4 regions of the Allobosea sp. P4_H5 genome follow, and region 1 is predicted to be linked to each of the others. Evidence: predicted binding sites of a transcription regulator. Region 1 holds the regulator's gene; each other region holds the start of a gene.
The links. The regulator PhoB, encoded in region 1, activates phosphate uptake and scavenging genes when phosphate is short. The targets are predictions, from matches to a motif close to TGTCATNNANCTGTCAT.
Positions count from the first base shown of each region.

Region 2: a site for PhoB is predicted at 1,368-1,384, ahead of pehA (phosphoric/sulfuric ester hydrolase PehA). Genes of this name have one in related genera too.
Region 3: a site for PhoB is predicted at 968-984, ahead of ugpB (sn-glycerol-3-phosphate ABC transporter substrate-binding protein UgpB). Genes of this name have one in related genera too.
Region 4: a site for PhoB is predicted at 1,281-1,297, ahead of AC1DS0_RS16105 (cycloisomerase). Genes of this name have one in related genera too.

Region 1 is NZ_JBFUKM010000013.1:173,300-175,497, reverse strand. Features, by position in the region: gene pstB (phosphate ABC transporter ATP-binding protein PstB) at 1-213, shown strand, start outside; gene phoU (phosphate signaling complex protein PhoU) at 251-973, shown strand; gene phoB (phosphate regulon transcriptional regulator PhoB) at 1,002-1,700, shown strand; gene AC1DS0_RS24745 (YnfA family protein) at 1,710-2,030, opposite strand; gene AC1DS0_RS24740 (NUDIX hydrolase) at 2,123-2,198, opposite strand, start outside.
Region 2 is NZ_JBFUKM010000005.1:58,068-60,265, reverse strand. Features, by position in the region: gene pehA (phosphoric/sulfuric ester hydrolase PehA) at 1-1,328, opposite strand, end outside; partial or broken gene AC1DS0_RS11565 (OB-fold nucleic acid binding domain-containing protein) at 1,447-1,613, opposite strand; gene AC1DS0_RS11560 (GntR family transcriptional regulator) at 1,787-2,198, shown strand, end outside.
Region 3 is NZ_JBFUKM010000018.1:10,646-12,843, forward strand. Features, by position in the region: gene AC1DS0_RS28065 (fumarylacetoacetate hydrolase family protein) at 1-854, opposite strand, end outside; gene ugpB (sn-glycerol-3-phosphate ABC transporter substrate-binding protein UgpB) at 1,058-2,198, shown strand, end outside.
Region 4 is NZ_JBFUKM010000007.1:145,900-148,097, reverse strand. Features, by position in the region: gene AC1DS0_RS16110 (class II 3-deoxy-7-phosphoheptulonate synthase) at 1-1,260, shown strand, start outside; gene AC1DS0_RS16105 (cycloisomerase) at 1,373-2,198, shown strand, end outside.

The DNA.
Region 1 (2,198 bases):
TCGACCGGCAAGATCGAGGACCTGCTCGAGCAGCTGAAGAGCGATTTCACCATCGTCATCGTCACCCACAACATGCAGCAGGCGGCGCGCATCTCGCAGTACACCGCCTTCATGTACCTTGGCGAGGTGATCGAGTTCGACGCCACCAACACCATCTTCATGAACCCGCATAAGAAGCAGACGCAGGACTACGTCACCGGCCGTTTCGGTTGACATTCCGAAGCGTCGGCAAGCCCCAAGGATACGCCCCATGTCCGACCATATCGTCCGCTCCTACGACGCCGATCTCGAAGGGCTGCGCCGCAGCCTCGCCGAGATGGGCGGCATGTCCGAGCGCATGCTCGGCGACTCCACCGTGGCTCTGGTGCGCCGCGACACCGCGCTCGCCCAGAAGATCATCAGCGCCGACCAGCGCCTCGACAATCTCCAGCGCGAGGTCGAGGAAAAGGCGGTGCTGACCATCGCCCGCCGCCAGCCGCTGGCGAACGACTTGCGCGAGCTGATTTCGGCGATCCGCATCGCCGCCGACATCGAGCGTGTCGGCGATCTCGCCAAGAACATCGCCAAGCGCGCGGTCGCGATCTCCGGCCAGTTCTCGCCGCCGCATCGCGCCGTCGTCGGCCTCGAGCATATGAGCCGCCTGGTCCAGGCCCAGCTCAAGGACGTGCTCGACGCCTATGCCGCCAGCAACGAGCAGAAGGCGATGGATGTCTGGCGCCGCGACGACGAGATCGACGCGCTCTACACCTCGCTGTTCCGCGAGCTCCTGACCTATATGATGGAAGATCCGCGCAACATCACCTTCTGCACGCATCTCCTGTTCTGCGCCAAGAATGTCGAGCGCATCGGCGACCACACCACCAACATCGCCGAGACCATCCACTACCTCGTCACCGGGCAGTCCATGGACGAAACCCGACCGAAGCTCGACACCACCAACATCCTCGTCGACCTGCCGGCGGCCAATGGCTGAACCGGCGGGCGCTTGAACGGACGCTGACATGCCCGCACGCATCCTGATCGTCGAGGACGAGGAGCCGCTCACCCTGCTGCTGCGCTACAACCTCGAGGCCGAAGGCTTCGAGGTCGACAGCGTGGCGCGCGGCGACGACGCCGAACTGCATCTGCGCGACCATACGCCGGACCTCGTCCTGCTCGACTGGATGCTGCCGGGCCTCTCCGGCATCGAGCTTTGCCGGCGCCTGCGCACGCGCCGCGACACCGAGCGCGTGCCGATCATCATGCTGACGGCCCGCGGCGAGGAGACCGAGCGCGTGCGTGGCCTTGCCACCGGCGCCGACGACTATGTCGTCAAGCCGTTCTCGCTGCCCGAACTGATCGCCCGCATCCAGGCACTGCTGCGCCGTGCCAAGCCCGGCCACGTTGCCGGCTTGCTCGCTGCCGGCGATCTCGAGCTCGACCGCACCACCCGCCGTGTCCGCCGTGCCGGGGCCGAGCTGCATCTCGGGCCGACCGAGTTCCGCCTGCTCGAATTCCTGATGCAGGCGCCGGGCCGGGTCTATTCCCGGGCGCAATTGCTCGACGCCGTCTGGGGCCGCGACGTCTATATCGACGAGCGCACTGTCGACGTCCATGTCGGGCGCCTGCGTAAGGCGATCACGCCCGCCAATGCCAAGGACCCGCTGCGTACGGTGCGCGGCGCCGGTTATGCCTTCGACGAGACATTTGCGCGAAGTTGAGCGCTTCTGTCAGCGCGGCGCGGCGACGATCATCGCGGCGCCGGCGAGACAGAGCGCGGCGCCCGCCAGATCGTAGCGATCCGGCGCGACCTTCTCGACCAGCGCCATCCAGGCCAGCGACGCCACGATATAGACGCCGCCATAGGCGGCGAAGGCGCGTCCGGCGGCTGGACTGTCGAGCAGGGCCAGCAACCAGGCGAAAGCCGCGAGCGATACCAGGCCTGGCAGCAGCCACCAGACCGACTTGCCGAGCTTGAGCCAGGCCCAGAAGGCGAAGCAGCCGGCGATCTCCGCCAGCGCCGCGCCCGCATAGATCGCGAACGTCGCCATGCCGATGCCTACGGTTCCGGCCCGAACGCCGCGGCCAGCCGGGCGAAGACCGGGCGATACGCCTCCGATGCCAGCGGGGTCAGCGATCGGGCCTAATCGAAGTTGAACCAGCGGATCTCGCTATGCTCGTCATTGCTGATCTTGGGGTCGCCGCCAGTCCATTCGGTG
Region 2 (2,198 bases), on a different contig from region 1:
TCCTGCACGACGCAGAGGCTGGATTCATCCATGCCGAGCCCGAGCACCTTTTCCGGCTCGGAATAATGCACGTCGCGGAAGTCGTATTCATAGTGCAGCTCGGTGCGCCAGTCCGCCGGATGAACCCCTTGTGTGAACGGCATCACCGAGTGCCCGTCGCAGGCGCGCGGCGCCTCGCCGCCGAGCCAGTCGAGGATCGTCGGCATCACGTCGACGCTCTCGGTGAAGGCCTCCTCGATCGCGCCGCGCCGGCCCGCGGCACCTTGCGGGTCCTTGACGACGAGCGGAATGCGGAAGCTCTCGTCGTGGAAGCCGATCTTGCCGAGCAAATGATGGTCGCCGAGCTGCTCGCCATGGTCGCTGGTGAAGACGACCAGTGTATCGTCCCACTGCCCGGTCTCGTCGAGATAGGCGAAGACCTGGCCGAGGCAGTCGTCGATCTCGCTGATCAGCCCGCAATAGGTCGCGCGCATCTGGCGGATCTCCGCCTCGTCGAGCGTCGCGCCAGAACCCTCGGCGCCGTGGAAGAACGAGCCGCGCTTGATCGCGTCGACATAGTATTTGACCAGCGGATGCTGGGCGCCCTCGACCTCGGGCGATTCAGCCCGGATGGGCGCCGGCATGTCCTGCGCCCGGTACATCTCGTGATAAGGCGCCGGTGCGACGAAGGGGGGATGGGGCCGGTAATAGCCGAGATGCAGGAAGAACGGCTTGCCGGCCCGGCCCTTGAGGTAGGTCAACGCGCGCTCGGTGAAGAAGGACGAGTCGGACAGCTCCTTCGGGATGCGCGCCGGGCGCTCGGTCGCCCCGGGCACGGCATCCTCGCCCTCGGGCAACCAGATGTCCTCGCGATTGGGCGGCAGCTCGAAGCCGTTCTGGGCGACCCAGCCGAAATAGCCGTCCATGTTCGGCTCGAAGGCGCCGACCGAACGGAAGCCGTCCATCAGGTCGCCGAGCACGAGGAAACGCGGATCCTGCTTCGCGGTCGAGCGCGGATCCGGAGTCGTCGTGGTGTAGCCGATCAGCGCCGGATCATAGCCGATGGCACGCAGCGCCTTGCCGAGGTTGAAATGCCGCTGGTCGAGCGGGACGGTGTTCTGAACCGCGCGATGGTTCATCAGGTAGAGGCCGGTCAGCAGGCTGGCGCGGGCCGGGCCGCAGGGCACGCAGGCGGTGACGTGGTTGGCGAAGGTCACTCCTTCCGCGCAGAGCCTGTCGAGGTTCGGGGTCTTTAGGAAAGGCTCCTGGCCGCGAGCGCGCAGCAGATGCGGTACGAAATCGGCTCGCCACTGGTCGACGACGATCAGAAGAACGTTTTTACGAGTCATGCTTGGCCTCTCAAGGTGGCGCCCAGCTATCCGCCGTGGATGACGCCTGCATGACCTGCGAGATCGATGGTTCGATGGCTGGCCCGTAGGCACGAGCCCTCCCATGCAAGCCGGCGGGCACAAGGCCAGCTACATCGACCCAACGTCGATCATGGGAGGCGACCGCATCGGCACAGGTCACAATCCGCCGGCGCGCTCGAATTCCGATCTCAGGAATGCAACTGGATGTTGGCGCAGGGTCAGCCCGATGTGGCCATAATCCTCCACCACCTCGCTGCCCGCTGTCGTGCCCGCCATCAGGCGGCCGATCGCCAGGGCATCCTTCTAGTGGGGAGCGGACCGGTGGGATTTTCGAGGGAGGTTGCACACTATCCGCGCGATTTGCTCAGCTCTCGCTTCGACGGTAATGAATTGTCGAAGCACTGGAATATCAACAGGCATATCTGCGGCATGATGCGATGACGGCAAAGAAGGGCGAGAGCGGGCAAAAGCGTCGTCCGGCGCAGCGCGGCAAAAGCAAGAAAGAGTCACTCCCGCTGTCCGAGCAGGCCTACATCGCCATCAAGGACCGGATCATCACCCTGTTCTTCGCGCCCGGCCAATATCTCAACGAAGCGTCGATCTGCGAGCAACTGGAGATGGGCCGCACGCCCGTCCACCAGGCGCTGCAACGATTGCAGGCCGAAGGCCTCGTCGATGTCGTGCCGCGCAAGGGCGTGATCATCCAGCCCGACTCGATGGGGCAAGTGATCGAGATTCTCGACGCACGGCTCGTCGTCGAGCCTGCAATCGCGGCACGCGCTGCCGAGCACGCGCGGCCCGAGGATATCAAGGAGGCCTGGGCCATCCTCGATCATCACCGGGATGATC
Region 3 (2,198 bases), on a different contig from region 1:
GCGACGGTCAGGCTCACGGTCGTCCGGCGGACATGGTCGAGCGAGAAATTGCCGTCGAAGAAGCGGATGAACGGACCGATCGCAGCGGCTGCGTTGTTGTCCTTGGCCTTGCCGAGCAGCAGCGCCGAGCGCCCTTCGACATCGCGCAGGTTGACGTCGTTGCCGAGGCTGGCGCCGACGATGCGGCCGTCCGAGGCGACGACCAGCACGATCTCGGGCTCGGGATTGTTCCAGCTCGAGGCCGGGTGCAGGCCGGCATCGGCGCCGGTGCCGACCGCCGACATCGGTGGTGCCTTGGTGAAGATCTCGGCATCCGGCCCGATGCCGACCTCGAGATACTGACTCCAGCTGTTCTGGGCGATCAGCACCTCCTTCAGCTTCATCGCCTCGGGCGAGCCGGGCTTGAGCTTGGAGAGATCGTCGCCGATGAGCTTTCCGATTTCGGTGCGGATTGCGGCGGCGGCAGCCGGGTTGCCGCGCGCCTTCTCCTCGATGACGCGCTCCAGCATCGACACCGCGAAGGTCACGCCGGCGGCCTTGACCACCTGCAGGTCGACCGGGGCGAGCAGCCAGGGCTTGCCGTCATTGCGGGTGGCGGCCGAGCTGTTGGCGAGGAGATCGGCGAGCGAGCCCAGGCTCTCGCCATCAGCGGCGCGCAGCGCTACTGCCGGATCGGCGGTCTCGCAGAGGTCGCGCATGGTCGGGAAGGTCGCGGTGACGTCGATCACCGTATCGCCCTGGAGTCTGACCACCGACGGCCCGGCGAGGTCCGGGCGCCAGACCCGGCCGGCCAGCGCGGCGCGGTCGGCATCGGCCGGCAAGGTGTTGGCGGGCGTGAGCGAAAGCGAGGGCATGGCTGATCCAGGTTGTGTGCAGTGTACAAGATGGACGCGAAGAACAGCCGCTTCCGCGGGAAATCGCAAGTGTGCGGATGCGCGTCCACAGCGGGGCGGAAATGTCATCGTTTTGTCATTGAACTGTCGCCCCGGCTTCATGCTAGCTTGCGCACCAACGACAAGAACGCCCGCGCGTACCGGGGGCTGAGAGGGAGCTGATCATGACCTTCAAATTGAAGACCCTGACCGCGGCCGGCGTGTTCGCACTTGCCGCTGCTTCGCCGGCTATGGCGCAGACCGAAATCCAGTGGTGGCACGCCATGACCGGCGCCAACAACGACGTCGTCGTCAAGCTGGCCGAGGAGTTCAACGCCTCGCAGAAGGACTACAAGGTCGTCGTCGCCTACAAGGGATCCTATCCCGACACGCTGAACGCCGGCATCGCCGCCTTCCGTGCCGGCAACGCGCCGCACATCATGCAGGTCTTCGAGGTCGGCACCGCGACGATGATGTCGGCCAAGGGTGCGATCAAGCCGGTCGCCGATGTGATGAAGGACGCCGGCGAAAGCTTCGATCCGAAGAGCTATCTGCCGGCGATCACCGGCTACTATTCGACGACGAAGGGCGAGATGCTGTCCTTCCCGTTCAACTCGTCCTCGATGGTGATGTGGTACAACAAGGACGCGCTGAAGAAGGCCGGCCTGCCGGAAGCGCCGCCGAAGACCTGGCCGGAAGCATTCGAAGCCGCCAGGAAATTGAAGGCCGCCGGCTGGGACAAGTGCGGCATTTCCACGGCGTGGACGACCTGGGCCAATATCGAGCAGCTCGGCGCCTGGCACAACGTGCCTGTTGGCACCAAGGCCAACGGCTTTGACGGCTTCGACACCGAGTTCCGCATCAACGGCGACCTCTTCGTCAAGCACCTGACCAATCTCGCCAACCTGCAGAAGGAAGGCGTGTTCTCCTATTCCGGCCGTACCAACACCGGCGAGGGCCGCTTCACCTCTGGCGAATGCCCGCTCTTCCTGACCTCCTCGGCCTTCTTCGGCAACGTCAAGGCCAACGCCAAGTTCGACTGGTCGAACGCGCCGATGCCGTATTATCCTGATGTCGCCGGCGCGCCGCAGAACTCGATCATCGGCGGCGCCTCGCTCTGGGTCATGGGCGGCAAGAAGGCCGACGAGTACAAGGGCGTCGCCAAGTTCTTCACCTTCCTCTCGGACGTCGACCGGCAGGTAAAGCTGCACACCGAGTCCGGCTATCTGCCGATCACCAAGGCGGCCTATGAGAAGGTCAAGGCGTCGGGCTTCTACAAGCAGAACCCCTATCTCGAGACGCCGCTGCTCGAGCTCAATAACAAGG
Region 4 (2,198 bases), on a different contig from region 1:
GCAGGCGAGGCGCGCAAGCTCAAACGGGCGTTGAGCAAGGTCGCGGCCGGCGAGGCCTTCCTGCTTCAGGGTGGCGATTGCGCGGAGAGCTTCGCCGAGCACTCGGCCGACAATATCCGCGACTTCTTCCGGCTGTTCCTGCAGATGGCGGTGGTGCTGACCTTCGCCGGCGGCTCGCCGGTGGTGAAGGTCGGCCGTATCGCCGGCCAGTTCGCCAAGCCGCGCTCGGCGCCGAACGAGAAGATCGGCGATGTCGAGCTGCCGAGCTACAAGGGCGACATCATCAACGACAACGAGTTCACGGCAGAGTCGCGGATTCCCGACCCGCGCCGGCAGCTCGAGGCTTACCGGCAGTCGGCGGCGACGCTCAACCTGATCCGCGCCTTCGCCACCGGCGGCTATGCCAATCTCGACAACGCGCATCGCTGGATGCTCGGCTTCGTCAAGGATAGCCCGCAATCGCATCGCTACCAGGAGCTGGGCGACCGTATCACCGAGTCGCTCGACTTCATGCGCGCCATCGGCGTCGATCCCGAGACGCATCCCGAGATGCGTACGACGGATTTCTACACCAGCCACGAGGCGCTGCTGCTCGGCTACGAGCAGGCGATGACGCGCACCGACTCGACGACCGGCGACTGGTACGCCACCTCCGGTCACATGGTCTGGATCGGCGACCGCACCCGTCAGCTCGACCACGCCCATGTCGAGTACTTCCGCGGCATCAAGAACCCGATCGGCCTGAAATGCGGCCCGTCCCTGAAGCCGGACGAGCTGCTCAAGCTGATCGACGCGCTCGATCCGCAGAACCAGGCCGGTCGCCTCGTCCTGATCGGACGCTTCGGCGCCGACAAGGTCTTCGACCACCTGCCGGCTCTGGTGCGCGCCACCAAGCGGGAAGGGCGCAACGTTGTCTGGTCCTGCGACCCGATGCACGGTAACACGGTCAAGGCGGCGAGTGGCTACAAGACCCGGCCGTTCGACCTGATCCTGACCGAGGTGAAGAACTTCTTCGCCGTCCATCAGGCCGAAGGCACGCATGCCGGCGGCCTGCATCTCGAGATGACCGGCAAGAACGTCACCGAGTGCACCGGCGGCGCCCGCGGCATGACGGACGCCGATCTCAACGACCGCTACCACACGGTCTGCGATCCGCGCCTCAATGCCGAGCAGGCGCTGGAGCTGGCCTTCCTCGTCGCCGAACTGGTCAAGCGCGAGCGCTCCGGCCGCACCCGGCCTGAGGTCGAAGCGGCCGAGTGAACGATAGGGTGACGGGCCGGCTTCATCGGCCCGTCACCTTGACCGCCCAGCCCCCGCCTCCCATGGTCGATGCCGAGAGCGGCTGAAGCCGACGAGGCGTGGGGAGAGGGCGATGAAGCTCAAGGTTGCGGCGGCGCTGGCCGCCTGTCTGGTCGCAGCTCCGGTGGTGGCGCAGGAAGCTGCCAAGAAGCCGACGGCCCCGAGCGGCCGTTTTGTCGAGATCTCCCGGTTCAAGGCCCCGGCCGCCCGCCAGGCGGCTGCGGTCGATGCCGGTCATGTCTACGCGATCACCGATCGGGCCATCGCCAAGCACGACAAGACGACCGGTGCCCTGGTCAAGGAATGGAAGGGCGCCGAGGACGGCCCGATCATCCATCTCGACAGCGGCGCGGTGGTCGACGGCAAGCTCTACGCCGCCCATTCCAACTACCCGGCCTCGCCGATGACGAGCTCGGTCGAGATCTGGGACGCCCAGACGCTCGAACATATCGGTTCGCACAGCTTCGGCATCCTGCTGGGATCGCTGACCTGGCTCGACAAGCACGATGGCGCCTGGTGGGGCGTCTTCGCCAACTACAGCCGCGTCTTCGGCCAGAGCCAGCAACCCTATGGCAATTCCTACTGGACGACGCTGGTGAAGTTCGACGAGGCCTGGAAGCCGGTCCAGGGCTGGACCTTCCCGGCTTCGGTGATCAAGCGGGCCGAGCCGATGAGCATGTCGGGCGGTAGCTGGGGCAAGGACGGGCTGCTCTACGCCACCGGCCATGACCACAAGGAAGTCTACGCCCTGCGCCTGCCGAAGATGGGCTCGGTGCTGGAGCTGGTCGCGACCTATCCGATCGAGGGCGAGGGCCAGGGCATTGCCTGGGATCGCAGCGGCGGCGCCGAGACGCTGTGGATGATCAGCCGGGCCAAGACCGAGCTGATCGGCCAGCGCT